Regions from separate parts of the Streptomyces sp. NPDC002671 genome, predicted to be linked through region 1. Evidence: riboswitches for the same ligand, from Rfam matches in the RefSeq annotation. Region 1 holds a riboswitch; each other region holds the start of a gene.
The links. Region 1 has a riboswitch for cobalamin ahead of ACWD35_RS01715 (CbtB domain-containing protein). Riboswitches for the same ligand answer to the same signal wherever they lie in the genome.
Positions count from the first base shown of each region.

Region 2: another riboswitch for cobalamin. It lies ahead of ACWD35_RS35715 (cobalamin biosynthesis protein); the one in region 1 lies ahead of ACWD35_RS01715 (CbtB domain-containing protein).
Region 3: another riboswitch for cobalamin. It lies ahead of ACWD35_RS16000 (ribonucleoside-diphosphate reductase subunit alpha); the one in region 1 lies ahead of ACWD35_RS01715 (CbtB domain-containing protein).

Region 1 is NZ_JBSFVU010000001.1:391,771-399,548, reverse strand. Features, by position in the region: gene ACWD35_RS01725 (RHS repeat-associated core domain-containing protein) at 1-4,135, shown strand, start outside; gene ACWD35_RS01720 (hypothetical protein) at 4,137-4,859, shown strand; cobalamin riboswitch at 4,953-5,074, shown strand; gene ACWD35_RS01715 (CbtB domain-containing protein) at 5,111-5,332, shown strand; gene ACWD35_RS01710 (CbtA family protein) at 5,353-6,102, shown strand; gene ACWD35_RS01705 (histidine phosphatase family protein) at 6,096-6,677, opposite strand; gene ACWD35_RS01700 (helix-turn-helix transcriptional regulator) at 6,754-7,545, opposite strand; gene ACWD35_RS01695 (SDR family NAD(P)-dependent oxidoreductase) at 7,689-7,778, opposite strand, start outside.
Region 2 is NZ_JBSFVU010000032.1:33,291-41,068, forward strand. Features, by position in the region: gene cobN (cobaltochelatase subunit CobN) at 1-2,772, opposite strand, end outside; gene ACWD35_RS35710 (cobyric acid synthase) at 2,769-4,301, opposite strand; gene ACWD35_RS35715 (cobalamin biosynthesis protein) at 4,298-5,269, opposite strand; cobalamin riboswitch at 5,373-5,514, opposite strand; gene ACWD35_RS35720 (hypothetical protein) at 5,663-5,890, opposite strand; gene ACWD35_RS35725 (anion permease) at 5,923-7,119, opposite strand; gene ACWD35_RS35730 (lysozyme) at 7,200-7,778, opposite strand, start outside.
Region 3 is NZ_JBSFVU010000009.1:99,514-107,291, forward strand. Features, by position in the region: gene ACWD35_RS15985 (DUF3311 domain-containing protein) at 1-204, shown strand, start outside; gene mctP (monocarboxylate uptake permease MctP) at 201-1,820, shown strand; partial or broken gene ACWD35_RS15995 (GNAT family N-acetyltransferase) at 1,894-2,214, shown strand; cobalamin riboswitch at 2,278-2,414, shown strand; gene ACWD35_RS16000 (ribonucleoside-diphosphate reductase subunit alpha) at 2,540-4,930, shown strand; gene ACWD35_RS16005 (ribonucleotide-diphosphate reductase subunit beta) at 4,930-5,943, shown strand; gene ACWD35_RS16010 (bifunctional albaflavenone monooxygenase/terpene synthase) at 6,064-7,434, opposite strand; gene cyc1 (epi-isozizaene synthase) at 7,431-7,778, opposite strand, start outside.

The sequences.
Region 1 (7,778 bases):
CGGCAAGACCCGCTCGGTGCCGTCGCTGAGCAGCCAGGACGGCGCGACCTCGGTCACCGACGACAACGCGCTGGGCGGCCAGGTCTTCGAGTCGGACACTTACACCGCCTCCGGCGGCAGCCTGACCAAGGCCGTCGTCACCGTGCCGACGATCATCGGTCCCACGGCCACCCGTAACCGCAGTGGCCTGTCGGACCTGACGGCACAGATGGTCCGCAGCGCCAAGACGCTGAGCCGTCAGTCCGTGTCGTACGGCTGGCGCAAGACCGAGACCGACACCTTCTACAACACGACGCTGGACAAGCCCACCACCGGTATGCCGGTGCAGGTCGACGACCGCGGTGAGACCGCGGACACCGACAATGTCGAAAAGTGCACCTACACCCGCTACCTGTCGAACCCCGACCTGTCGCTGACGCTGCCCTCCGAGACCATCACCACCGCCCAGGACTGCTCCACCGCCGGAGCGACCCCGAGCGGGACGCTGCTCTCGGACAACCGCACCTCCTACGACGGTCACGCCTTCGGCTACGACGGCGACGGCCGGACGAACCCCGCCCTTCCGACGCACGGCGACGCCACCCTGGTGCAGGCCGCGTCGGCGGCGAGCGGCGCGACCGCGACCTCGTTCATCGACCAGGCCGCCTCCAGCTACGACACCTACGGCCGCACCACGAAGGCCACCCGCACCCCCAACTCCGCCTCGCCCGACGGCAAGAGCTTGAGCCAGTCCGTCTTCACCTCCTACAGCCCGGTCAGCGGCGAGCTGCCCACCAGCACCACGACCGTCACCCAGGTCACCCCGGGTACGGACTGCTCCGCGGTCACCGTGTCGTCCAAGGACTGCCAGCTGACCACCGCGACCCAGGACCCGGCCCGGGCCCTGCCCACCGCCAAGACCGATGCGGCAAGCCTGCTCACCTCGCTGACCTATGACGCCCTCGGCCGCCTGACGGCGGTGTGGCTGCCCAACGAGATCAAGGCCAACAGCGCACCGGCGAACACGACCTACACCTACAGCCTGTCCCAGACGGCGCCCTCGGTCGTGGCCACCAACACACTGGTGGACAACGGCAGTTACAAGACCAGCGAGACCCTGTACGACGCGATGCTGCGCTCCCTCCAGACGCAGACCACCGCCGAGAACAGCACGACCACCGTCTCGGACACGCAGTACGACTCGCACGGCTGGACGGTAGGCACCAACAACGCCTACAACGTCGGCGGCAACCCCGGCAGCAAGCTGATCTCGGTCTCCCAGGTGTCCATCCCGGACACCACCGTCACCGACCACGACGGCCTCGGGCGGGCGGACCTGCTCACCGAGGAGCACGCCGGGACCAAGACCTGGGCCACGACCACCGCTTACACCGGTGACAGGACCACCGTCCTGCCGGCCAAGGGCGGGGTGGCCACCACCACGGTGACCAACGCCCGCGGCCAGACCACCGAACTCGACCAGTACACCGCGCTCCCCACCCTGAGCGGATCCGCGTCGGCCGGTTTCACCGCCACCGGCGGCACCACCTCGGCCACCACCTACGGCTACAACTCCGCAGGTCAGCGGACGCGGGTGACCGGCGCCGACAAGACCGAGTGGTCGTTCGGCTACGACCTGCTCGGCCGTAAGACCTCGCAGACCGACCCCGACGCGGGCGGCAGCAACTACGGCTACGACGATGCCGGCAACATGGTGTCCACCAAGGACGCCAAGCAGGTCGAGCTCGACTACACCTACGACCTGCTGGGCCGCAAGCTGACGGGCACGGACAAGGCCAAGGCCGGTTTCCAGTTCGCCTCCTGGGCCTACGACACCATCCGGATCGGTCTGCCGACCTCGTCCACGCGCTACGTCCAGGGTGTGACCGGCGGGTACACGACCGCCACCACCGGCTACACCAGCCTCGGCAAGCCCACCGGCACCAAGATCACCCTGCCCACGTCGGAGGCCCCGCTGCCGTCGACGTACACGACCACCTTCACGTACACGACGCACACCCAGACGCTGGCCACGCAGAGCGACCCGCGCACCCAGGGCCTGCTGAACGAGGTCATTACCTACGGCCACGACGCGCTCGGCAACCCGACCACCACGGGCAGCAGCATCAACACCTACGTGGCGGCCACGGTCCTCACCAACTACGGTGAGCCCTCGCAGATCACCATGGGGGCCTCGACCAACCCGGCCTGGATCACCTACAGCTACGACGACCAGACGCGTCGGCTGACCGACCGTCTGATCACCCGTACTCAGGCGCCCGGGCCGACGGTCGACGACACCAAGTACACCTACGACGCCTCGGGCAACCCGACGTCCACGACCGACCAGCAGTCGGAGACCGGTAACACCGTCACCGACCAGCAGTGCTACAGCTACGACACGCTGAACCGGCTCACCGACGCCTGGACGGCCAACGACAACTGCGCCGCCAACCCGCCCACGACCAGCACTCTTACCACAACGCCTGGCTCGTACTGGCAGTCCTTCGGCTACGACGCCATCGGCAACCGCAAGCAGAGCGTCGACCACGCCATCGGCAGCTCCGGCACGACATCCACCACCGGCTACACCGACGGCTGCACCACGGGCTGCAACTCCACCGGTGCGCAGCCGCACACCCTGACCGCCACCACCGGTGGCACGAACCCGACGAAGTTCGGCTACGACGAAGACGGCAACCTGCGCACCCGGACCCCCACCAGCGGCCCGGGCCAGACCCTGACCTGGGACGACGAGGGCCACCTGGCTCAGGTGGACATCGACGGCACCAGCCCGTCGACCACCAAGTACCTCTACGACGCGGACGGCAACCAGCTGATCCGCCGCGACCCCGGTCAGACCACGCTGTTCGCCGGTGACACCGAGATCGTCGTCAACACCAGCGTCACCCCCAACGTGCTGCTCGGTGCCGTGCGCACCTACGTGCACGGTGGCGGCGCCGGTGTGCCGATGGCGGTCCGCTCCAGCCTGTCCGGCGGCGGGCTGAAGTACCTCTTCGGTGACCCGCACGGCACGGCCAACCTGTCCATGGACGCCACCACCCAGCAGGTCGCCCGCAAGCAGTACACGCCCTACGGGCAGCCACGCTCCAGCGCCAACACCACGGCCTGGGCCGATCCGACCCACTCCTATCTCGGCAAACCCCAGGACACGAGCACCGGTTACACCGACGTCGGCGCCCGTAAGTACGACCCCTCCCTGGGCAGCTTCATCAGCGTCGACCCCGTCTTCGAGGCGACCAAGCCGCAGGAACTGGGCGGGTACACCTACGCCGCGGACAACCCGATCAACAACAGCGACCCCAGCGGTCTGGAAAGCTGCTACCCGGTGTACTGCAGCGGGGACCACGGTACGTACGGCGACCTGCCCCCGATCCCGCCGCCCCCGAGCGGCGACGGTGGTAACGGTGGCCACCACGGCGGTGGCGGCGGCTGCGACTCCGCCTGCCTGGCAGCCCTGGAAGCGCTCCAGCACCACGTCTGGAAGGACGACTCGAACGAGAAGCTGGTGCACTCGGCGCTCGCGGCCCAGCTCAAGGCGTACGTCATGACCATCGCCGGCAACAGGCACCCCTGCCAGGCAGGTGCGAGCGTCGCGTCCGGCACCATGGCGGCCTGCAACTACCTGGGTGGCAACTCACCGCAGCTGAGCTGGCAGGATCTGCTCAAGCTCTGGGCGGGTGGCAAGGGCGCGAACGTCCCGTTCGACGCCGGCAGCCCGCTCACCCAGCAACTGGCGACGGACAAGCACAACATGGGCATCATCCGGCGACTGAAGGAGAAGCTTGAGGCCGACGACTTCAGCGCGGACATCAACGCCCTCGGCGGACAGGACGACTACGTCGACGGCAAGAACCTGGGGGAGAAGCTGGGCAACTTCCCGAAGGACATGCTCGGAATGGCGACCAACGGCCACCACGGTACGGAGACTCCCGACGCCTTCACCGGCGGCTACGACGTGGTCTACCAGGTGGTCAACGAGAACCGCAGCAGTCGCAGCTTCACGGTGGCGTTCGCGGCCTTCAACGACACGGGGACCGCTTCACTGATCCACTTCGGGATGCCGGACGTGAAGCAGGGCTACGGCGGTGCCAGTGTGTACCAGACCTACTACTGGACCATGGAGGTGCACTGAGATGACGCAGCGCCCTGGCGGACTGTCGGACGCCCGGCCCGACAGCCTCTGGCGTCCGGCCCGCTGGGCGCTGCTCCTGGTGCTCGTGCTGTCGTTCGCCACCACGCTGCTGCGCGTCGTACCGGCCTCCGGGTCGACGCGCGAGCTGGTGGCGGACATCAAGGCCGGCCGGACGCACTCGGTGCAGATGGACGCCGAGGGCACGGATGTCACGGTGCGCTGGAGCACCGGTCCGCTCGACGAGCACAGTTACGTCTACCGTCCGGCCGGCTTCGTCGCGGGCACCGACGAGGCCGCCCGCGACTTCAGGGCGACCGTGACCCGGGCGGCGGGCGCCTCCGCGGAGCGGATCCGGTTCCGCGACTTCGACGCCACGTACGGCGCCGGGGGCCTGACCCTGCTGGTGCCCGTCGCCTACGTCCTGCTCACGCCGTGGACGTGGCTCAGGTACCTGGCGATCCTCACGGGGGTGGTCGTCCTGGCCCGGATGCTCACCGCTCGGCGGCACCGCCTGGCCAGTGGCCCCGCCTGGGCCCTGGCCGGGCTCATCACGGGGGCGGGTTTTCTGGCTTATCTGTGGGCCGAATCCGGGTCCGGGCCCAGGGAGTTGGCGGCCGTGACCGCGACTCCGCGCTGGTGGCGTGCGTGGCTGGCCGCGCTGGCCACCGGTGCGGGGATGGCCGTGCTCGGAGCCGCCGTCCTCTTCGCGGCCGGGCGCTTCTGACTCCGTATCACTCGAGCGCGGACGGATTCTGGCGAGAGAAGAAGATCACGTCCGCCGGTGCGGTCTTGGCCATGCACGCGACACGCGGTACGGTCTGTCCGAATCGACGACGGTACGACGGAAGCCGGTGGGAATCCGGCACGGTCGCGCCACTGTGAGCGAGGCGCCCCTGGCGGCTCGTTAGTCAGACCCGTGGCTGTCGTCCTGTGCACCACCGAGATGGGACGCGAACTCCCAGAGGAGGTTCTGCCATGGCGCAGACCGTCGCCCAGCCGACCGCCACCACCCCCGCCGTACCCGCCACGCTGCCGCTGAAGGCCATCGCTCCCTGGGCGGTCTTCTTCGGCATCCTGATGCTCGTCCTGCTGTACTTCGTCGGTGCCGAACAGGGCGCCTCCTCCGTGTTCAACGGCACGGACGTCCACGAGTGGGTGCACGACGCCCGCCACCTGCTCGGTTTCCCCTGCCACTGAGGCCGGGGCACCGCACTCACATGAACTCCGCAACAGTAAGAAAGCTCCTCGTGCGGGGCATGCTCGCCGGCCTTGCGGCCGGCGGGCTCGCCCTCGTCATCGCCTACTTCCTCGGCGAGCCGAACATCGACAGCGCGATCAGCTACGAAGACGCCCACTCCCACGGGCACGAGATGGAAGTCGTCTCCCGCTCCCTGCAGTCCACCGCGGGCCTCGCCACCGGTGTCCTGGTCTACGGGGTGTCCTTCGGCGGCATCGCCGCGCTCGCCTTCTGCTTCGCCCTCGGCCGGGTCGGCCGCTTCTCCCCGCGAGCGACCGCGCTGCTGCTGTGCGGCTGCGCGCTGCTCGCGGTGTACGTCGTGCCGTTCCTGAAGTACCCGGCGAGCCCGCCGTCGGTCGGCGACCCGGACACGATCGGCAAGCGGACCACCCTGTACTTCCTGATGATGCTGCTCAGCGTGCTCCTCGCGATCGCCGCCGTGATCGTCGGCAAGCGGCTAGCGCCCTCGCTGGGCAACTGGTACGCCACCGTCGCGTCGGTGGCCGGCTACGTCCTCCTGATCGGGCTGGCCTTCGCCTTCCTGCCGGTCATCAACGAGGTGCCGAAGGACTTCTCGGCCACCCTGCTGTGGCGGTTCCGGCTCTCCGCCCTGGCCATCCAGGTCACCCTGTGGTCCGGCTTCGGTCTGCTCTTCGGTGAACTGGCCGAGCGGCTGCTGTCGCCGAGGCCCGCGGCCTCCCCCGCGGGGCAGGCGCTCTCGCTTCACTGACCCGGTACGGCCCCCAGGGCGTGCCCCAGTCGCAGGTTCCAGCGGCCGGACCGGCCGGTGATCTCCGTCGCCGTGAGCGGCGGGACGTCGATCCGCCAGAACGCCGGTCCGGGCGCGTCCAGGACGTTCACCGTCACCGCCCGGATCACCTCCGGCTCGACCACGGCCACCATGCGCCCGTCGGCCCGGCCGCACGCCTCCAGCCACTGCGCGACCCGCTCGCACAGGTCCCGTACCGACTCCCCGCCGTGCGGCGCGGCGCCCGGGTCGGACAGCCAGTGGGCCACCGCTTCGGGTTCGGCGGTGCCGACCTCTTCGAGGGTCCGGCCCCGCCACCGGCCCACGTCCAGGCCGGCCGGTGCCGGCTCCGCCGAGGCGCCGAGGCCGAGCGCGGCAGCCGTCTCGCGGCAGCGCACGGTGGGGGAGACGAGGACACGCCCGGCGGCGGGCAGCCGCCCTGCCGCCGCTTCGGCCTGTGCCGCTCCGCCGTCGTCGAGCGAGTCGCCGTCGTCGAACCGGGCCCGCCGCAGGGACGGGGTGGTCGCGGGGGAGATGAGGGTGACACGGCTGGTCACGCGGGCGGTCCTCCTGTCTTCCGTGTCCCGTCACGGTACAACTCGGGCTCGTACCGTACGGGGTGCAGCACCTCGGTCAGTCGGACGTGAGGTGCGCCATGGGAAGGGCTGCGGCGGGCTCGGCCCTGCCCGCGGGGTGGAACACGGGCAGGAGCGCGCCTCTGACCCCGGGGACGGCCGAGAGTATCGGCGGCCGGGTCCAGTCGGAGGGCCGGAGGGACAGGTCGACGGTGACCCGGGCCCCGGGCGCGATCCGCAGCGGGCCGGCCATGTCGACCAGCAGCGGCGGCTCGGCGTACGGTTCGCCCGGCCACACCGCCGCCGAGTGGGCCACGGCATGCAGATACCACGTACCGGGCGGCACGTCGCACATCCGGAAGTCGTCCGTGGCGAACGCGGCGGTGACGGGCCGGCCCTGCATGATCGGGCTGCCGAACAGCCCCAGGTACGCGGCGGACAGCGGCCGTTCCTGCGCGCGGACGGTGCCGGTGAGCGAGGCGGTTCCGACGGCCGCGGCCGTCACCGGTGGCTGGTCCGCCCAGGCGCGGGCCTGCGGATCGCACACGGCCTCCGCGCAGTTGTGCTGGCGGTACTGGGTGGGGGAGACCCCCACCGATTCACTGAAGCGCCGGGAGAACGTTCCGGTGCTGCGGTAGCCGACGCGGACGGATATCTCCGCCACGTTGAGCGAGGTGGTGAGCAGCAGTCGCTGCGCTTCGTACAGCCTCACGGCACTCAGGAAACGTCCCGGGGTCACGCCGGTGACGCGACTGAAAAGGCGCAGGAAGTAGTACTTGCTCATCATGGCCGAGCGGGCGAGATCGTCCAGGCACAGTGGTTCGTGGAAGCGCTCGCGAATGGTCGTCACGGATCGCTGAACCAGATATTCCATATATCCCCCCATATGGAAAAGAGCCGAAGGGGGCTCCCCCGCCCCCGCCCCCGCCCCCGCCCCGCCATGAAAGTCTCGTGGGCAGAACGCTCCTGGCAATGGCCCGGAAGGGCCCCTTGTCAGCGGGTGGGAATGACGCCGCCGTCCACGCGGAGCACCTGCCCGGTGATGTAGCGGGCTTCCGGGGAGGCGAGGAAGTGGACGGTCTG
Region 2 (7,778 bases), on a different contig from region 1:
GTCGATGCGCGGCCGGCCCAGCTCCGCGAGCGGGATCACCTCGAAGCCCGTCACCCGGCGCGAGGCGTCGTCCCAGACCGGGCGGCAGCCCAGCAGCGCCAGGATCTCGGCGATGTCGTCGCCCTGGGTGCGCATGGCCGACGTACCCCAGACGGTGAGGCCGACGGAGTTCGGGTACTCGCCGGTGTCCTGGAGGTAGCGCTGCACCAGCGAGTCGGCGAGCGACTGGCCGACCTCCCAGCTCAGCCGGGAGGGAATGGCCTTGGGGTCGACCGAATAGAAGTTCCGGCCGGTCGGCAGGACGTTGACCAGGCCGCGGGTCGGCGAACCGGACGGGCCCGCCGGGACGTAACCGCCGTCCAGTGCCTTGAGGATGTGGCCGATCTCGTCCGTCGTGCGGGCGAGGCGCGGCACGACCTCGGTGCAGGCGAACTCCAACACTGCGACCGCGTCCGGGAGTTCGGTGCCGAGCACCTCGCGGACGAGCGGCGCGCTCTCGGTGACCGCCCAGTCGCGGGCCTCCATGGCCTCCGCGATCCGCCGGCACAGCTGCTCCAGCAGGTCGATCGTGTCGGCGGCCGTGCGGGACGGGCCCTCCACCAGGTCCGTCAGCTCCACCGGCACCTTCACCGGCGCGCCCGGCTCCGCGAGCAGCTCCTTCTCGACGAGCCCGAAATGCTCGGCCAGCGAGGCCCGCAGGCCCGGCAGCGCGTTCGCCTGGCCGCCCCACACCTGGGAGGCGCGCAGCACGGCGAGGACCAGGTTCACGCGCGGCTCGGCGACCGGACCGCCGCCGAGGATGTGCAGGCCGTCGCGGATCTGCACGTCCTTGATCTCGCACAGATAGCCGTCGATGTGCATGACGAACTCGTCGAAGTCGTCGTCGTCCGGCTGCTCGTCCACGTGCAGGTCGTGGTGCAGCTCGGCCGCCTTGACCAGCGTCCAGATCTGGGCGCGGACGGCCGGGGCCTTCGTCGGGTCCAGGTCGGAGACGAGCGCGTACTCGTCCAGCAGCTGCTCCAGCTTGGCCAGGTCGCCGTAGGTGTCGGCACGGGCCATGGGCGGTACGAGGTGGTCGACGACGGTGGCGTGGCCGCGGCGCTTGGCCTGGGTGCCCTCGCCGGGGTCGTTCACGATGAACGGGTAGATGAGCGGGAGGTCGCCGAGGACGGCGTCGGGCGCGCATCCGCCCGAGAGCCCGAGACCCTTGCCCGGCAGCCATTCCATCGTGCCGTGCTTGCCCATGTGCACGATGGCGTCGGCGCGGAAGCCCCCCTCCGATGTCGCAGCCTCCAGCCAGCGGTAGGCCGCCATGTAGTGGTGCGACGGCGGCATGTCGGGGTCGTGGTAGATCGCGATCGGGTTCTCGCCGAAGCCGCGCGGCGGCTGGATCATCACGACGACGTTCCCGAACTGGAGGGAGGCGAGGACGATGTCGTCGCCGTCCACGTACAGGCTGCCCGGCGGCTCGCCCCACGCCTCCAGCATGGCGTCGCGCAGCTCGGGGTCGAGCCGGTCGAACCACGCCCGGTAGTCGGCCAGCGGCACGCGCGCGGGCGCCGCCGCCAGCTGGTCCTCGGTGAGCCACTCGACGTCGTGGCCGCCGGCCTCGATCAGCCGGTGGATCAACTCGTCACCGTTGTCGGGGTATTCGGTGAGGCTGTAGCCGGCGTCCTTGAGGGCGTCCAGGACGCGGACCGCCGACGCGGGCGTGTCCAGGCCCACCGCGTTGCCGACCCGCGAGTGCTTGGTCGGGTAGGCGGTGAAGACGAGCGCGAGCTTCTTGTCGGCGTTCGCCTTGTGCCCCAGCCGCGCGTGCCGTACGGCGATGCCGGCGACGCGCCCGGCCCGCTCGGGGTCGGCGACGTACACCGGCACGTCGTCCGGGCCCTGCTCCTTGAAGGAGAACGGCACGGTGATGAGCCGTCCGTCGAACTCCGGAATCGCGACCTGCATCGCCGCGTCCATGGGGGACAGGGCGGCGTCGGACTCGTCCCAGGCGCTCTTCGAGGAGGTCAGGCAAAGGCCCTGCAGCACCGGCACGTTGAGGTCGGCGAGGGCTCCGATGTCCCAGGCCTCCTCGTCGCCGCCCGCCGAGGCCTGCGAGGCGTGCGTGCCGCCGGCCGCGAGGACGGTGGCGATCAGAGCGTCGGTCCGGCCCAGGATCTCGTACAGTTCGGCGTCCGCGCCGCGCAGCGAACCGCAGTACACGGGAAGGGCGTTGGCGCCCTGCGCCTCGATCGCCTCGCACAGCGTGTCCACGAAGGCGGTGTTGCCGCCCAGCTCGTGGGCCCGGTAGAAGAGCACGCCGACCGTCGGACGGCCCTCCCGGAGCTCGTACGCGCCGTGCACGCCGTACTCCGGCATCTTGCGCGGCTCCTCGAAGCCCTCGCCGGTCAGCAGCACGGTGTCGGAGAGGAACCGGGCCAGCTCGGTCAGGTTCGCGGGCCCGCCCTCGACCAGGTACTTCAGCGCCTCCGCCACCACACCCGCCGGGACGGACGACTCGGCCATCAGCTCGGCGTCCGGCACGGCCTCGCCGCCCAGCAGCACGGTGGGGATGCCGGAGGCCCGGAGCGCGGCCAGCCCGTCCTCCCAGGCGCGCTTGCCGCCCAGCAGCCGTACGACGGCCAGGTCCGCGCCCTCGATCAGCCCCGGCAGCTCGGCGGCCACGTCGACGCGGGTCGGGTTGGCGATCCGGTACGCGGCGCCGGAGGCCCGGGCCGCCAGCAGATCGGTGTCGGCGGTCGACAACAACAACACTGTGCTCATGCGGGCGCTCCCGGTGGAATGAAGGGCAGTCCTTGTGGCGCGCCCGACTCGATGAGCCGCCAGAGCGCGTCCGTGTCCGCGTGCTGTTCGATGAGGTCGCCGAGCCGGTCGAGCTGCTCCTCGCGCAGCGCGGCGAACGAGGTATCGGGGGCCGGCACGAAGCGGCGGCCCGCGGCGGCGGCCACCTCGCGCAGGAAGGCCCGCCGGAAACCGTCCGACTCCAGGGAGCCGTGCCAGTGGGTGCCCCAGGTCTGGCCGACCCGGCAGCCGTCCAGGCTGTGTCCTTCGTCATCAGAGATGAACGCTTCTCCACCCTCGACGGAGGCGACCCCGTGATGGATCTCGTACCCGTCGACGCGCTCGCCGAGGGCTTCCCCGGTCGGACGCGTGAGGGTCTTCTCCCGGGCGAACCGCACCCGCACGGGGAGCAGGCCGAGCCCTGGGACGGCACCGGCGCGCGACTCGACCTCGTCCTCGATGTGCTCGCCGAGGATCTGGAAGCCGCCGCAGACGCCGAGGATCGGACGTCCTTCCGCGGCCCTCCTGACGAGGGCCTCCGCCAGCCGCCGCTCCCGCAGCCACTCCAGGGCCCGTACGGTCCCGCGCGTGCCCGGGACGACCACCAGGTCGGCGTCGGCCAGTTCCTCCGGCCGGTCCACGAAGCGCACCACGACGCCCGGTTCGGCGGCGAGCGCGTCCACGTCCGTGAAGTTGGACATCAGCGGGATCGCGCAGACGGCGACCCGAAGGACGTCCTCGCCGACGGGCGGGGCGACGTTCGACTCCCGCACGGTCCCGCGCAGGGAGACACGCAGCCCGTCCTCCTCGTCGATGCCGAGCCCGTGCCGGAACGGCAGCACGCCGTAGGTGTGCCGACCGGTGAGCCCGTGCAGCATGTCCAGCCCCGGCTCCAGCAGGCCGACATCGCCGCGGAACTTGTTGACCAGGAACCCGGCTACCAGCTCCTGGTCCTCGGGCGAGAGCAGGGCGACCGTGCCGAAGAAGGAGGCGAAGACGCCGCCGCGGTCGATGTCGCCGACGACGAGCACGGGCAGCCGCGCGTTTCGCGCGATGCCCATGTTGACGATGTCGGTCCGCCGCAGATTGATCTCGGCGGGCGAACCGGCCCCCTCACAGATCACCGCGTCATACGTGCCCCGCAACTCGGCCAGACAGTCCAGGACCGTGCCGAGGAGCTTCTGCTGGCGCCCCCCGTGGTACCCGCGTGCGCTCAGCTCGCCCACCGGCTTGCCGAGCAGCACCACCTGGCTGCTCTGTTCGCCGCCGGGCTTGAGCAGGACCGGGTTCATCAGCGCGGTCGGCTCCACGCGGCAGGCCTGCGCCTGCATGGCCTGCGCCCGCCCGATCTCCGCGCCCTCGCGGGTCACGAAGGAGTTGAGGGACATGTTCTGCGCCTTGAAGGGCGCGACCTTGACGCCCTGGCGCACCAGCCACCGGCAGATCCCGGCCGTCACGACGCTCTTGCCGGCGTCGGAGGTGGTGCCGGCGACGAGGAGACCCCCGTTCACTTCCCACGTCCCTTCAGGCTGTTGACGAGGAGGCGCCCGGCGACCGTGGTGCCGAGCGCGAGCAGGCCGACGCGGCGGGAGAGCCGTACGGCCCGGCCGATGTCGGGGACCTGGACGGCTCGTCCGGTGTCCCCGCCCAGCACGGGCCGGTGCTCGACGCGCCCGCCGTAGGAGAGGGTCCCGCCGAGCCGCACGCCGAGGGCGCCCGCGAACGAGGCCTCCACGGGCCCGGCGTTGGGGCTCGGGTGCCGGCCCGCGTCCGCCCGCCATGCCCGGACGGCGCCGCGCGGGTCGGGTCCGGCGACCGCGGCGAGTACGGCGGTCAGGCGGGCGCCCGGCCAGCCGGCGAGGTCGTCGAGGCGGGCGGAGGCCCAGCCGTAGCGGCGGAAGCGGGGGGACTTGTGACCGACCATCGCGTCCAGGGTGTTGACGGCCCGGAACCCGAGCAGCCCCGGCACCCCGCCGACCGCGCCCCACACCAGGGCGCCCACGACCGCGTCGGAGGTGTTCTCGGCGACCGACTCGACCACCGCGCGCGCGATCCCGGCGGCGTCGAGCGCCTGCGGATCCCGGCCGCACAGATGAGGCAGCCGCGCCCGTGCCGCCTCGGTGTCCCCGGCCTCCAGGGCGCGCCCGATGGCACCGGCCTCCCGGGCCAGCGAAGTGCCCCCGACCACGGCCCAGGTGGCGGCGGCGGTCAGTGCGACGGTGGCGGCGGGGGAGCGGCGTACGGCGCGCTCGGCCGCGGCGCCCAGCGCGACGGCGCCGCCCGCGCAGACGGCGGTGTGCAGCGCGCCCCAGCCGCGGTGGTCGTGCCACAACGCGCCTTCCACGGCGGTGGCCGCCCGTCCGAACGCGGCGACCGGATGCCCGCGGCGCGGATCACCGAGGAGCAGGTCACCGAGGAGCCCGGCGGCGGCGCCGTAGGCGTAGGAGCGGCCGTACGCGCGAGAGCGATCGGCACCCATCGGTTCAGCCGGTCACGGAAGCGACGGCGGTTGTGGCGGTGGTCCTCGATCTGCGGCCGAGCATGGCGATATGTGTCCTCACTCAGGGTGTCCACGCCCTGGTTCGACGAGATCCGGCGGTGAGAGTTCCTGGCTCCCGGGGTGTTCTTCCCCGGTGACAGTGGCGGGACCGCGCCGGATTCGCACCGGCTTCCTCTCTTGCCGCCGTACATGGCCTGGGCAGTCCACCACGCGCCCGGAACGGCCGTCAACTTGCCGTTGACCTGCACGGGGAGAGTGTGCTGAGGCCCACATGGACGGCGTGCGGGCATGCGTAAGGCTCCTCTCCGGAGCGAGCCGGTGAGGAGCCTTACGGGGCCTTGCTGAGCCTTACGGGACCTTGCGGACGGTCGGTCAGGCCTTGTGCATGATCAGGTAGATGCCGTACGCCACCGCCGCCGCGCAGGCCGCGAAGCAGACGTAGGCGCCGGTCACGGCGAGGGCGGCGGAGTTGCCCTGTGCCGCGGCCCTCTCCCTGCGGGACAGGCCGTTGACGCCGAGCGTGAACAGGGCCACCAGGCCGACGGTGAACGCGAGGCTGACGCCGAAGACGGAGCCGAGAGCCGCCCAGTCGATCTTCATGATGCTTCCTTAGTAACCGGGGTTGCTCGGGGTCAGGCGGTGGCCGACAGGTCCTCGGCGACCGTGCCCGCCGGGGGCGGGGTCACGGCGGCGATGGCGGTGGTCACCACGCCGGCCGGCTCTGCACTGTCGGTGTCGTTCACGTTGCTGTGGTCCACGACCTCGCGGCGGGAGAACTTCCAGATCGCGGCGCTCGCGGCGACCAGGAAGACGCCGACGACGGCGGTGCCCCAGTCACCGAGGTCGGTGAGGGACTCGGCGCCCGCGCCGACCAGCGCGGCGGCCGGGAGGGTGAGCACCCAGGCGACGGCCATCCGGGTCGCGGTGGACCAGCGGACCACACCGCCCTTGCGGCCCAGGCCCGCGCCCATCACCGAGCCGGAGACGACGTGGGTGGTGGAGAGGGAGAAGCCGAGGTGGGAGGAGGCCAGGATGGCGGTGGCGGCGCTGGTCTGCGCGGCGAAGCCCTGCTTCGGCTCCAGGTCGGTCAGGCCCTTGCCCATGGTGCGGATGATGCGCCAGCCGCCGATGTAGGTGCCGAGCGCGATGGCCAGGCCCGCGGAGAGGATCACCCAGGTGGGAGGGTTCGAGCCGGGGGCGATGGAGCCGCCCGCGATCAGCGCGAGCGTGATGATGCCCATCGTCTTCTGCGCGTCGTTGGTGCCGTGCGCGAGGGAGACCAGTCCGGCGGAGGCGATCTGGCCGGCGCGGTAGCCCTTGCGGGTGGCCTCGGCGTCGGCGTTGCGGCCGATGCCGTAGGAGAAGCGGGTGGCGAGCATCGCGGCGCCGCCGGCCACGATCGGGGCGGCGACCGCCGGGAGCAGGACCTTGGTGACCAGGACGTCACCGTGGACGGCGCCGAAGCCGGCGGAGGCGACGGTGGCGCCGATCAGGCCGCCCATCAGGGCGTGCGACGAACTGGACGGCAGCCCCACCAGCCAGGTCAGCAGGTTCCAGAGGATCGCGCCGACCAGGGCGGCGAAGATGACCTCGGGGCGGATGCCGTTCTCGTCGACGAGCCCCTTGGAGATCGTGTTGGCGACCTCCACGGAGAGAAAAGCGCCTACAAGGTTGAGTGCGGCGGACATGACCACCGCGACCTTGGGCTTGAGCGCACCGGTCGAGATGGTCGTGGCCATCGCGTTGGCGGTGTCGTGGAAACCGTTCGTGAAATCGAACGCGAGTGCGGTTACCACCACAATCGCGAGGATCAGCGAGAAGCTTTCCATTTACCCAGGCAATCTTTCGAGGTCATTGGCTGTTGGACCGTAGGCAACCTGGGTGAACGGAAGGTGAACTGGTGTAGGCCTCAGGGTTGCCGCAACGGCGTGTCAGGGTTCCGGTCGCCCCTCTCGCCCCAGGCGTCCCTTGGCTGCTGGCCGCGCGCGAAGTCCCGCAGCCGGGCCGCCGAGCCGTGGAAGAGATTCTGGTCACCCGGCAGCCCGCCCCCGGTGCCGTACTGCCAGAACGTCCACTCCTGCCAGCCGCCCGGCAGCTCCCCGGGGCCCGAGGTGCCGTGGCGGGCGATCCACAGGGCATGGTCCGCGGCGAGGGCGCGGCTGTCCCCGGTGCAGGCCTCCCACCAGTGGGCCGTCGTGTAGATCACCGGCCGGCGGCCCGTCTCCCGCCGGACCTCGTCGCTGAAGGACCGGATCCAGCGGACCATCTCCGCGCTGCTCAGCCCGTAGCACTCGTCCTTCTTGTCGTACGGGTTGTACTCGATGTCGAGCGCCGGCGGCAGCGTCCAGCCGTCCGCCCGCCAGTCGCCGCCGTGCCGCACGAAGTACGCGGCCTGCTGGGCGCCCGAGGACGTGTCCGGCAGCGCGAAGTGGTACGCCCCCCGGATCAGCCCCGACTGGCGCGCGCCGTCGTACTGCCGGTCGAAGTA
Region 3 (7,778 bases), on a different contig from region 1:
CTGTGCCTCGCCGCGCCCTTCGTGGCGATGCTGTGGGTCGGCTCCTACGCCAAGACGGACCCGGCGTTCATCGGGATCCCGTTCTTCTACTGGTACCAGATGCTCTGGGTGCTGATCTCCACCGCGCTCACGGTGACCGCGTACCGACTGTGGCAGCACGACCAGCGCTCCCGCGCCGCTCAGAAGGGCGGTGCTGCCCGGTGAAGAACGGCGTCAACGGCGTCGCGCTCGGCGTCTGCATCTTCTTCTTCCTGGCCGTCACGGTCATGGGCTTCCTCGCCGCACGCTGGCGCAAGGCGGACGACGAGCACTCGCTGGACGAATGGGGCCTGGGCGGACGGTCGTTCGGCACCTGGATCACCTGGTTCCTGCTCGGCGGCGACCTGTACACGGCGTACACCTTCGTCGCCGTACCGGCAGCGGTCTACGCGGCGGGCGCGGCCGGCTTCTTCGCGGTGCCGTACACGATCCTGGTCTACCCGCTGATCTTCACCTTCCTGCCCCGCCTGTGGTCGGTGTCCCACAAGCACGGCTACGTGACGACCTCGGACTTCGTGCGCGGCCGGTTCGGCTCCAAGGGCCTGTCGCTGGCCGTGGCGGTCACCGGCATCCTCGCGACGATGCCGTACATCGCGCTCCAACTCGTCGGCATCCAGGCGGTGCTGGACGTGATGGGCGTGGGTGGCGGAGAGAGTGCGAACTGGTTCGTGAAGGATCTCCCGCTGATGATCGCCTTCGGTGTCCTCGCGGCCTACACGTACTCCTCGGGCCTGCGCGCCCCGGCGCTGATCGCGTTCGTGAAGGACGCCCTGATCTACATCGTCATCGCGGTGGCGATCATCTACATCCCGATCAAACTGGGCGGGTTCGACGACGTCTTCGCCAAGGCGAGTCACGCGCTCAGCCAGGTCAACCCGGCGACCGGCAAGCCACACGGCGCGCTCACCCCGCCGGAGGCGGGCCAGTGGACGTACGCCACGCTGGCGCTCGGCTCCGCGCTGGCCCTGTTCATGTACCCGCACTCGATCACCGCGACCCTGTCGTCCAAGAGCCGTGAGGTGATCCGCCGCAACACCACGATCCTGCCGCTGTACTCTCTCATGCTCGGCCTGCTGGCCCTGCTGGGCTTCATGGCGATCGCGGCCGGAGTGAAGGTCACCAACGCACAGTTGGCGATCCCGCAGCTCTTCGAGGACATGTTCCCGGACTGGTTCGCGGGCGTGGCCTTCGCGGCGATCGGCATCGGCGCACTGGTGCCGGCGGCGATCATGTCGATCGCGGCGGCGAACCTCTTCACCCGCAACATCTACAAGGACTTCATCAACCCCGACGCGACGCCCCGGCAGGAGACCCGGGTCTCCAAGCTCGTGTCGCTGCTGGTGAAGGTGGGCGCGCTGGTCTTCGTCCTCACCATGGACAAGACAGTGGCCATCAACTTCCAGCTGCTGGGCGGCATCTGGATCCTGCAGACCTTCCCGGCGCTGGTCGGCGGCCTGTTCACGCGCTGGTTCCACCGCTGGGCGCTGCTCGCCGGCTGGGCGGCCGGCATGGTGTACGGCACGGTCGCCGCGTACGGGATCGCCTCCCCGACACAGAAGCACTTCGGCGGCAACGCCAAGGAGATCCCGGGCATCGGTGAGATCGGCTACATCGGCCTGACGGCGTTCGTGCTCAACGTGGCGGTCACGGTCGCCCTCACCCTCGTCCTGAAGGCCGTCAAGGCCCCCGAGGGCCTGGACGAGACGCGGCCGGAGGACTACACGGCGGACGCGGGCGATGCGGGGGCACAGGCGGAACTGGCTCCCACTGCAACCCCCTAGGACTTCCACACGCACAGCGGGCCGCCGAAAACCACGCACCACGGCGGCCCGCTGTCGTACCCACTCACGGACCCTCCTCGGCGGCGTCGCCTTCGTGCCGTCCGGCGGTCCGGTGGCCGACATCGCCCGTCGCGGCGAGGCCGAGATCCGGATGCCGGCCGTCGCCCACGCGGCCCGCGGCCGGGGCGCCGGCGAGGCCCTCGTACGCGCCTGCGTGCAGCGCGCACGGGCCACCGAGGGCTGCACGGCGGTCGTCCTGTCGACCCAGCGCACCATGCACACCGCCCACCGCCTCTACGAACGCCTGCGCTTCGTCCGCGTGCCGGAACGGGACTGGAACCCCGTCCCGGAACTCGACGACGTCACTCTCCTCACCTACGAGTTGACGCTGTGAAGCCGTCGCGCCACGCATGAGACACAACATGTGGGGGTGCCACGACAGCCCGGCACTAGATGTATGCTCGTCCTCGCTGTCGCCGCAGGGGAATCCGGTGCGAATCCGGAACTGTCCCGCAACGGTGTACTTGTGCGTGGCCGCCTGAAGCGGAACGCACTCGCGTCAGTCCGAGGACCTGTCGGCAGCGTGCGCCCGGCCGTCCGGTCCGGGTGTCTTCAGACGTCCGGGCCTCGCGGAGTGGGCTGGTGGACGCGACGCCGTGCGCGCTCGTGCCGTCCCCTGCCCTCCGCCAGGCCCCGTGCCGAGCGAGGGAGAGCCCCACGTGACCATCGCGCCAGCCGAACCGGCTTCAGCCACCCAGGCGATCGCGGCCCCGGTGGAGAACGACGGTCCCGGTACCGCGCTGCTGCGGACCCTGACCGAGCTGACCGCCGACCTCCCTGACGCCGACCCCGGCCGGGTCGCCGCCGCCGCGCTGCGCGGCCGGTCCGCGAACGGGGCCGTGCCGGATGTCATCGCGGAGTTGCGCGAGCTGGCCACGGAGGCCGCCGCCGGTCTCATCTCCGAGGACCCCGCCTACTCCCGGCTGGCCGCCCGGCTGCTGACGATCTCCATCCGCGCCGAGGCCGCCTCGCAGGGCGTGACGACCTTCACCGAGTCCGTCGCCGTGGGCCACCGCGAGGGCCTCGTCGCCGACCGCACCGCCGAGTTCGTACGGCTGCACGCCGAGCGGCTCGACGCGCTGGTCGACGTGCACGCCGACGACCGCTTCGGCTACTTCGGCCTGCGCACCCTGCACAGCCGCTACCTGCTCCGGCACCCGATCACCCGCAAGGTCATCGAGACGCCCCAGCACTTCATGCTCCGGGTCGCCGCCGGGCTCGCCGAGGACGACACCCTCCGTTCCGTCGACGAAGTCGCCGCGCTCTACGGGCTCATGAGCCGGCTCGACTACCTGCCCTCCTCCCCCACGCTCTTCAACTCCGGCACGCGGCACCCGCAGATGTCGTCCTGCTACCTCCTCGACTCCCCGCTGGACGAGCTGGACTCCATCTACGACCGCTACCACCAGGTGGCCCGGCTCTCGAAGCACGCCGGCGGCATCGGGCTGTCGTACTCCCGGATCCGCAGCCGCGGTTCGCTCATCCGTGGCACCAACGGGCACTCCAACGGCATCGTCCCGTTCCTGAAGACCCTGGACGCCTCGGTGGCCGCCGTGAACCAGGGCGGCCGGCGCAAGGGTGCCGCGGCCGTCTACCTGGAGACCTGGCACTCCGACATCGAGGAGTTCCTGGAACTGCGGGACAACACCGGTGAGGACGCCCGCCGGACGCACAACCTGAACCTCGCGCACTGGATCCCGGACGAGTTCATGCGCCGCGTGAACGCCGACGAGCAGTGGTCGCTGTTCTCCCCGGCCGACGTGCCCGAGCTGGTCGACCTGTGGGGCGCGGAGTTCGACGCCGCCTACCGCAAGGCGGAGCAGGCGGGCCTCGCGAGGAAGACCATCCCGGCCCGCGACCTGTACGGCCGCATGATGCGCACCCTCGCGCAGACCGGCAACGGCTGGATGACCTTCAAGGACGCCGCCAACCGCACCGCGAACCAGACGGCCCTGCCGGGTCATGTCGTCCACTCCTCCAACCTCTGCACGGAGATCCTGGAGGTCACGGACGACGGCGAGACGGCGGTCTGCAACCTGGGGTCGGTCAACCTCGGTGCCTTCGTGGCCGACGGGGACATCGACTGGCAGCGCCTCGACGAGACCGTCCGCACCGCCGTCACCTTCCTCGACCGGGTCGTGGACATCAACTTCTACCCGACCGAGCAGGCCGGGCGGTCGAACGCCAAGTGGCGTCCCGTCGGCCTCGGCGCGATGGGCCTTCAGGACGTCTTCTTCAAGCTGCGTGTGCCCTTCGACTCGCCGGAGGCCAAGGCGCTCTCCACGCGGATCGCCGAGCGGATCATGCTCGCCGCGTACGAGGCCTCCGCCGACCTGGCCGAGCGCAACGGCGCGCTGCCGGCCTGGGAGAAGACCCGTACCGCCCAGGGCGTGCTGCACCCCGACCACTACGACGTGGAGCTGACCTGGCCGGAGCGCTGGGCGGCGCTTCGCGAGCGGATCGCCTCCGTCGGCATGCGCAACTCGCTGCTCCTCGCGATCGCCCCGACCGCCACCATCGCCTCCATCGCGGGCGTGTACGAGTGCATCGAGCCGCAGGTCTCCAACCTGTTCAAGCGCGAGACGCTGTCGGGTGAGTTCCTCCAGGTCAACTCGTACCTGGTGCAGGACCTGAAGGACCTGGGCGTGTGGGACGCGCGCACCCGTGAGGCGCTGCGCGACTCCAACGGCTCGGTGCAGGACTTCGCGTGGATCCCGGAGGACGTGCGCCGGCTGTACCGCACGGCGTGGGAGATCCCGCAGCGCGGGCTCATCGACATGGCCGCGGCCCGCACCCCCTTCCTCGACCAGGCGCAGTCCCTGAACCTGTTCATGGAGACGCCGACGATCGGCAAGCTCTCCTCGATGTACGCGTACGCCTGGAAGTCGGGCCTGAAGACGACGTACTACCTGCGCTCCCGCCCGGCGACCCGGATCGCCCGCGCGGCCCAGGCGCAGGCCAAGACCCCCATCCCCGTGCAGCAGGTCGCCGACCCCGACGCCGTCGCCTGCTCCCTTGAGAACCCCGAGTCCTGCGAGGCCTGCCAGTAATGTCCACCCGTAACACCAAACTTCTCGACCCGGGCTTCGAGCTGACTCTGCGTCCGATGCGCTACCCGGACTTCTACGAGCGCTACCGGGACGCCATCAAGAACACCTGGACCGTCGAGGAGGTCGACCTCCACTCGGACATCGCCGACCTCGCGAAGCTGACGCCCGCCGAGCAGCACCTCATCGGCCGGCTGGTCGCCTTCTTCGCGACGGGCGACTCGATCGTCGCGAACAACCTGGTGCTGACGCTGTACAAGCACATCAACTCCCCGGAGGCGCGCCTGTACCTGTCGCGCCAGCTGTTCGAGGAGGCCGTGCACGTCCAGTTCTATCTGACGCTGCTCGACACCTACCTCCCGGACCCGGACGACCGCGCCGCCGCCTTCGCGGCCGTGGAGAACATCCCGTCCATCCGCGAGAAGGCCGGGTTCTGCTTCAAGTGGATCAACGAGGTCGAGAAGCTCGACCGCCTGGAGACCCGGGCCGACCGCCGCCGCTTCCTGCTCAACCTCATCTGCTTCGCCGCGTGCATCGAGGGCCTGTTCTTCTACGGCGCCTTCGCATACGTCTACTGGTTCCGGAGCCGGGGTCTGCTGCACGGCCTGGCCACCGGCACCAACTGGGTGTTCCGGGACGAGACGATGCACATGTCCTTCGCCTTCGACGTGGTCGACACGGTCCGCAAGGAGGAGCCGGACCTCTTCGACGACGAGCTCCAGCAGCAGGTCACCGACATGCTGAAGGAGGCCGTCGACGCCGAGCTGCAGTTCGCGCGCGACCTGTGCGGTGACGGCCTGCCGGGCATGAACACCGACTCGATGCGGCAGTACCTGGAGTGCGTCGCCGACCAGCGCCTCACGCGCCTCGGCTTCGCCCCGGTGTACGGCTCGGAGAACCCGTTCTCCTTCATGGAGCTGCAGGGCGTCCAGGAGCTGACCAACTTCTTCGAGCGCCGTCCGTCGGCGTACCAGGTGGCGGTCGAGGGCACCGTGGACCTGGACGAGGACTTCTGAGTCCTCTGAGTCCGCCCTTCCCTCACACCTACCGGCGCGCGTTCCGGGGCCCTGAGGCCGCCTGAGCGCACGCCGGTACCAGGTGTGGGTCGTGCTGTGTGCCGCGTCCGTGTCCGTGTCCTACCAGGACACGGGCGTCAGCAGCAGCTTGTGCGGGCGCAGGGTGATGCCCACCCGGGTCGTGTCGTTCGACCCGCTGACCTGCTCGAAGCGGTACTTCGCCGAGATCGCCGCGGTGATCAGGGTCAGCTGGGTGGTGGAGAAGTGGTCGCTGGGGCACTTGCGGTTGCCCACGCTGAAGGGGCTCATGGCGTACCTGGGCACCTCCTTGGACCGTTCCGGCTGCCACCGGTCGGGGTCGAAGCCGAGGTTGTCGGCGTAGGAGCGGCCGTCGCGCTGGACGGCGTAGGGGCTGTAGACGATGTCCGCCCCAGCCGGAATGCGATAGCCGCCGAGTGCGGTATCGGTCACCGCGCGGCGCGTCAATATCCATACGGCGGGCCGCAGCCGCATGGACTCCGTGACGACATTGTTGGTGTACGTGAGCCGGCGGACGTGCTCGAATCCGACCGGCCGGCCTCCCGTCACGGATTCGACCTCCGCGCGCACCTTCTCGGCGTGTTCCGGATGTTCCGCGAGGACCTGGAGCAGCCACATGATCGTGGAGGCGACTGTTTCACTGCCGGGGGTGAGTATCGCGACCACCTGGTCGTGGATCTCCTGTTCCCCGATGGGGTCGCCATTGTTGTCCTTCGCTTCCAGCAAGGCCGTCAGCAAATCGTCCGGCCTTTGACCAGATGCCCTGCGCTCGGCGACGATCTCGTCGACCAGGAGATGCAAATCGGCCAGTGCCCGGTTGAATTCGCGGTTGGCCGGAAACGGCAGCCGGTACAGCGGTCCGAGCGGGATCACCATCCGGCGGTACATACCACGGAAAACGGTGGCGAGGTCGATGCTCAGCCGTTCCGCGCGCTCGTCCATGTACTCGCCACGCAGCAGGCAGCGGGCGGCGATGCGGACGGCGACCCGGAAGGACTCGGAGGTGCAGTCGATGGTCTCGCCGGGCTGCCAGCGCTCGGTCAGCGCGTGCGCCTCCTCCTCCATGACCGAGCCGTAGTTCGGTATCGCGTCCAGGCGGAACGCGGGCTGGATGGTGCGTCGCTGGCGGCGGTGCCGGGGGCCGTTGGCGGTGGCGACGCCCTCCTTGCCGAGCAGTCCTTCGAGGGACTCCCACAGCGGGCCGTCGATCTTGTAGTCGGGGCTGAGGGCGAGGGCTCCGGTGAGCGCCGGCGTGGTGACCGCGTACACCGTCTTGGGGCCCAGTTTCAGGCGTACGACCTCGCCGTCGTCGCGTAGTCGGGACATGAAGGCGAGCGGGTCGCGGACCAGTTTCAGGCCGTGCCCGAGGACCGGCACGGCGCCCCCGGCGAGCGGCGGCTCCCGCAGTTCCCGCGCCTCCTGGGTCACGGGCTTCACAGACTCGACGGTCATGACTCACCTGCCGTTTCGTTGTTGACGTACGGGGGCGTGGACCGGTCGTCCCAGCTGTCGACCATGTAGCGGCCGGATTCGTGATGGAACCAGTAGACGGAGCTGAACCAGTTCCGCATGAAGCCGACACAGGTGCGTACGGCGGTGCTCAACTCCTTGCCGCTCATTGTGCCGTCGGCAAGTGCGTCGGCGAATTGCAGGGCGCCCTGTTCGACTTCAAGGAATTCTGCGATGCATTTCTCGACGCGCCGCCGCAAGTCGTCGACGGCTTCTTCGAGGCTCATTCCCTCATGGGTGATGAGGGAGATTCCGAGATTGTGGACCTCGTCGCCCGCTATTTCCTT